Regions from separate parts of the Enterobacter mori genome, predicted to be linked through region 2. Evidence: predicted binding sites of a transcription regulator. Region 2 holds the regulator's gene; the other holds the start of a gene.
What was found. The regulator PhoB, encoded in region 2, activates phosphate uptake and scavenging genes when phosphate is short. The targets are predictions, from matches to a motif close to CTGTCATAAAACTGNCNNAT.
Positions count from the first base shown of each region.

Region 1: a site for PhoB is predicted at 1,155-1,174, ahead of pstS (phosphate ABC transporter substrate-binding protein PstS). Genes of this name have one in related genera too.

Region 1 is NZ_CP104285.1:4,759,016-4,762,166, forward strand. It holds gene stgD (fimbrial protein StgD) at 1-1,006, shown strand, start outside; gene pstS (phosphate ABC transporter substrate-binding protein PstS) at 1,263-2,303, shown strand; gene pstC (phosphate ABC transporter permease PstC) at 2,430-3,151, shown strand, end outside.
Region 2 is NZ_CP104285.1:976,244-979,394, forward strand. It holds gene sbcD (exonuclease subunit SbcD) at 1-905, opposite strand, end outside; gene phoB (phosphate response regulator transcription factor PhoB) at 1,093-1,782, shown strand; gene phoR (phosphate regulon sensor histidine kinase PhoR) at 1,804-3,099, shown strand.

The DNA.
Region 1 (3,151 bases), 1.0 Mb from region 2:
TGCGGGGGATGGGATCTGCCATGCAGTGGGTGGAACCTATCTCTACAATCTGAATGTGAATAATCAGCAAATACCCGCTGATAAAAATAAAGCGGGTATGGAGATAAGAGATCTAAAAACACTTTCGTCACCGAGCACTTATAAAGTTCAGTGTAATTGCCTTGGTCGCTATACCACCACATTTCGGAGTATCTACTATACGGCTACCTCGCCTTTGAACATGGATACGACAAGAGACGGCTACACTTACAATACATTGAATGAAAATCTGAGTATTGCCACTTCGATCCATGTACTGGGCCGTGAATTCATCCCCGTTCCCTTTTCTGCGGAACCAAATCGCGTGACCTCAGGTATGTACTGCTATGCGGATGGAGAAGAAGGCAGCCAGGCGATACTGGATACGGGATCGGAGATCAAGCTGTCGTTTCTGGTTAACAAACCTTTTATCGGCAAAGTGACGGTACCGGGCACCGTCGTCGCGGATCTGTACGGCGGAATAGACGAGCAATCCTCTTTAGCGAGTACCGACAAGCTGGCCGAAATTCGTATTTCAGGTGATATCGTCGCGCCGCAAAACTGTGAGATTGCGGCGGGGCAGTCGCTGGAGATCGATTTTGGTAAGATCCCTGCCACGGCGTTTTCTGCGGTGCAGGGCACGCCCGTTTCCAGCCACAAGGTGACCAAAACCATCCTCGTCCAGTGCACCGGAATAAGGGATGAAAATATCGTCTACTCCTCCCTTCATGCCGACCCGGTTGACTCCAGCGCCACAATGATGAAAGTGAACGGTAACGATGATGTCGGGATTGTCATTTATGACAAGGCCGACCGCGCGGTGAATGTGAACGGCGGCAGCATGAGTATGGACAGGGGGGCGAACAATCAGGGGGCAGAAACCAACTCGCTGACGTTTTCCGCGGCGCCAGCCAGTGCGACAGGCGCTCAGCCCAGGCCGGGGACCTTTGACGCCTACGCCACTATCACGCTGGAGATCGCCAACTGAATAAACACAGGGGCGAAATATTTCCGCCCCTGTTACATATTACAGTCATTGTCATTTTTTACATTCTGAACCACACTTCCTTTCATAACGCTGCATTGCGAAAAATAAAATCATGTTTTTATTCATGAGGTTAAAGTGCATGCGTGCATTGTCATAAAACTGTCATAATTCGTACATTTATCTGTCACCTGTTTGTCCTATTTTGCTCATCGTAGCCACTTAAACAATGATTTACGAAATCCTTGCAGGAGACATTATGAAAGTTATGCGTACCACTGTCGCAACTGTTGTCGCCGCGACCTTATCCATGAGCGCTTTCTCTGTATTTGCAGCAGCAAGCCTGACAGGTGCCGGTGCAACCTTCCCTGCGCCGGTGTATGCCAAATGGGCGGATACCTACCAGAAAGAAACCGGCAACAAGGTTAACTATCAGGGTATCGGCTCCTCCGGTGGCGTAAAACAAATTACCGCGAATACCGTTGATTTCGGCGCGTCAGATGCCCCACTGTCTGATGAAAAACTGAATCAGGAAGGCCTGTTCCAGTTCCCGACCGTGATCGGCGGCGTTGTGCTGGCTGTTAACATCCCTGGCCTGAAATCAGGCGAGCTGGTGCTGGACGGCAAAACCCTGGGTGACATCTACCTGGGCAAAATCAAGAAATGGGATGACGAAGCCATCACCAAACTGAACCCGGGCGTTAAGCTGCCTTCGCAGAACATCGCTGTGGTTCGTCGTGCTGACGGTTCCGGTACTTCCTTCGTGTTCACCAGCTATCTGGCGAAAGTGAACGAAGAGTGGAAATCTAAAGTCGGCTCCGGCTCTACCGTTAACTGGCCAACCGGTCTGGGCGGTAAAGGTAACGACGGTATCGCCGCGTTCGTACAGCGTCTGCCTGGCTCCATCGGTTACGTAGAATACGCCTACGCTAAGCAGAACAACCTGGCTTACACCAAACTGGTTTCAGCTGACGGTAAACCGGTTAGCCCGACCGAAGAGAACTTTGCTAACGCCGCAAAAGGCGCTGACTGGAGCAAATCCTTCGCGCAAGACCTGACCAACCAGAAAGGGGACGACGCGTGGCCAATCACCTCTACGACGTTCATTCTGGTCCACAAAGATCAGAAGAAACCAGAGCAGGGTGCGGAAGTGCTGAAGTTCTTCGACTGGGCATACAAAAACGGCGGCAAGCAGGCTAACGACCTGGATTACGCCAGCCTGCCGGACAGCGTGGTTGAGCAGATTCGTGCTGCATGGAAAACCAACGTGAAAGACAGCAGCGGTAAAGCATTGTATTAATTTAGCATTCTGACGAAAATGGCGGGTGGCGCTTACGCTTACCCGCCCTACGGTTCCGACTGTAGGCCGGGTAAGCGTAAGCGCCACCCGGCGATTTCGTAAACGCGTTTAACAGAAGAGTAATTTATGGCTGCAACCAAGCCTGCATTTAACCCTCCGGGTAAAAAAGGTGACATGATTTTCAGCGCGCTGGTCAGACTGGCTGCGCTGATTGTGCTATTGCTGCTGGGCGGCATTATCGTGTCTCTGATTTTCTCCTCCTGGCCGAGCATCCAGAAATTTGGGTTCTCCTTCCTGTGGACTAAAGAGTGGGACGCGCCGAACGACATCTACGGCGCCCTGGTGCCGATTTATGGCACGCTGGTGACCTCGTTCATCGCCCTGCTGATTGCGGTTCCGGTGAGCTTTGGTATTGCCCTGTTCCTGACGGAGCTGGCGCCTGGCTGGCTGCGACGCCCGCTCGGTATCGCTATCGAACTGCTGGCGGCCATTCCAAGTATCGTTTACGGCATGTGGGGCCTGTTTATCTTTGCGCCGCTGTTCGCGACCTACTTCCAGGAGCCAGTCGGCAACGTTCTCTCCACCATCCCGTTTGTTGGCGCCTTGTTCTCTGGCCCTGCATTCGGTATCGGTATTCTGGCTGCGGGTGTGATCCTCGCCATCATGATTATTCCGTACATTGCGGCGGTGATGCGCGATGTCTTCGAGCAAACCCCGGTGATGATGAAAGAGTCGGCCTACGGCATCGGCTGCACCACCTGGGAAGTTATCTGGCGCATTGTTCTTCCGTTCACCAAAAATGGGGTGATCGGGGGCGTGATGTTGGGCCTGGGTCGTGCGCTGGGTGA
Region 2 (3,151 bases):
GCCTGCTCGACACCACGCCACTGCTCAAGTTGTTCAGCAATGGCCGCCAGATCGCCTTTTAGCACGGCCAGTGGTTGGGTAACGGGCACGTCCAGCGTCTCGACAGCGCTGAGTTTACCGTCGGTAAAACTGACCAGATGCACGGATTTGGCTTTGCCTGTTTCATCGAAGCTGAGTGAAATGGGTGAGCCGCAATAGCGGATATGCTCGCAGCCGCCGACGATCTGCGCGCGGTGAATGTGTCCGAGCGCAATGTAGTCGGCTGGCGGGAAGTTCTGCGCCGGGAAGGCATCCAGCGTGCCGATATAGATGTCACGTACGGCGTCACTTTTACTGGCCCCAACGGTAGTGAGATGCCCGGTCGCAATCACCGGGATTGCCGCTTCGCCGCGCAGGGCGCAGGCATCGGTATGCTGCTGGTGATAATAATCAGTGATAGCCTGTAATAAATGCTGTTGCTTTTCGCCGCCGGAAAGTCCCGCCTGGCTTTGTACGATATCGCGCGGACGCAAAAACGGAATGGGACACAGCACCGCTCCCGGCGTGCCGTCACGTTTTTTCAGGATCTGCGGGGCATGTCCGGCGCTGGCCACCACGGTGGTATTGAGAAACGCCAGAATATCGCGGGATTCATTCAGCGTGGCCACAGAATCGTGATTTCCGGCGACAATCACCAGATGACAGCCGGTCTGCTGCAGATTCACCACGAAACGGTTATAGAGCTCACGCGCATAGCTGGGAGGTGAACCGGTATCGAAGATATCACCCGCCACAATAATCGCGTCCACCTCGTGCGTCTGGGCCGTCTCCAGCAGCCAGTTCAGGAAGGCTTCATGTTCAGCCGCACGGCTTTTGCTGTAAAAATTTTGACCCAGATGCCAGTCCGAGGTGTGAAGTATGCGCATAGCTGTTCCGTGGCAAAATTGAGAAAGCAGGATTATAAACTGTCAGGGAGTGGAAAATAACCGCTGTAATAAAACAACAGTTTGCCATTTATAGTGGTAAGGTTTTTCATAAATCTGTCATAAATCTGACGCATAATGACGCCGCATTACAAACTTGTAACTTAAATAAGATAAGACAGGGCAAAGTATGGCGAGACGTATTCTGGTCGTAGAAGATGAAGCTCCAATTCGTGAAATGGTGTGCTTCGTGCTCGAACAAAATGGCTTCCAGCCGGTTGAAGCGGAAGATTATGACAGCGCGGTGAACCAGCTGAATGAACCCTGGCCCGATCTGATTCTGCTTGACTGGATGTTGCCTGGCGGCTCTGGACTGCAGTTTATCAAACATCTAAAACGTGAAGCGATGACCCGCGATATTCCGGTGGTCATGCTCACAGCGCGCGGTGAAGAAGAGGATCGCGTGCGCGGTCTGGAAACCGGCGCGGACGATTACATCACCAAGCCGTTCTCCCCCAAAGAACTGGTTGCTCGCATCAAAGCCGTTATGCGCCGCATTTCGCCGATGGCGGTAGAAGAGGTGATTGAGATGCAGGGCCTGAGCCTTGACCCCACCTCACACCGCGTGATGACGGGCGAAAATCCCCTCGACATGGGGCCTACCGAATTTAAACTCCTGCACTTCTTCATGACCCACCCGGAACGCGTATACAGCCGCGAGCAGTTGCTGAATAACGTCTGGGGAACTAACGTGTATGTGGAAGACCGGACGGTTGATGTGCATATTCGCCGCCTGCGTAAAGCACTGGAGCTGAGCGGTCACGATCGCATGGTGCAGACGGTCCGCGGTACGGGTTATCGTTTTTCGACCCGTTTCTGAACAGTGACAGGAGTGTGACGCGTGCTGGAACGTCTGTCATGGAAAAGGCTCGTCTTTGAACTGATCTTATGCTGTATTCCGGCCTTTATTCTGGGGGCCATCTTTGGGCATCTGCCTTGGTTTTTGCTGGCGGCAGTGACCGGGTTATTAGTCTGGCATTTCTGGAACTTACTGCGCCTCTCCTGGTGGCTGTGGGTGGACAGAAGCATGACCCCTCCGCCGGGAAGCGGGAGCTGGGAACCGCTGCTGTATGGCCTGCACCAGATGCAGATGCGTAATAAAAAACGTCGTCGCGAGCTGGGAAGCTTAATCAAACGCTTTCGCAGCGGCGCGGAGTCGCTGCCGGATGCCGTCATTCTGACCACTGAAGAAGGCACGATTTTCTGGTGTAACGGCCTGGCGCAACAGCTGCTGGGCCTGCGCTGGCCGGACGATAATGGGCAAAATATTCTTAACCTGCTGCGTTATCCGGAGTTCACGCTGTATCTGAAAAAACGTGATTTTACGGGGCCGCACAATCTGAGGCTCAACAACGGGCGCCATCTGGAAATCCGCGTGATGCCTTACAGCGATCGACAGTGGCTGATGGTGGCGCGGGATGTCACCCAGATGCACCAGCTGGAAGGGGCGAGACGCAACTTCTTCGCAAACGTGAGCCACGAATTACGCACCCCGTTGACCGTGCTTCAGGGCTACCTGGAGATGATGCAGGAGCAAACGCTCGAAGGTGCGCCGCGTGAAAAAGCGCTGCACACCATGCGCGAGCAAACGCACCGTATGGAAGGTCTGGTCAAGCAGCTGCTGACGCTCTCGAAGATTGAAGCCGCACCTTCACTGGCACTGAATGACACCATCGACGTGCCGATGATGCTGCGGGTGGTGGAGCGGGAAGCGCAAACGTTAAGCCATAAAAAACATCAAATTAGCTTTGAGGTCGACAGCGCCCTGAAGGTGCTCGGCAGTGAAGATGAGCTGCGCAGCGCCATCTCCAACCTGGTGTATAACGCGGTGAATCATACGCCGGAGGGGACCCATATCGTGGTGCGCTGGCAGCGTGTGACCGCGGGCGCTGAGTTTAGCGTTGAGGACAACGGGCCGGGGATTGCCCCTGAGCACATACCGCGTCTGACCGAGCGATTCTACCGTGTGGATAAAGCGCGCTCGCGGCAGACCGGGGGAAGCGGTCTGGGGCTGGCGATTGTGAAACACGCGGTGAATCATCATGAAAGCCGTCTTGATATTCAGAGTACGCTGGGTAAAGGAACCCGCTTCAGCTTTGTTATTCCGGAACGATTAATTGCCAAAAAGATCGCCTGACGGCAGGCGTGTCATTTTACCTTTCCACGGGTCAGCATTTGCTGGCCCGTTT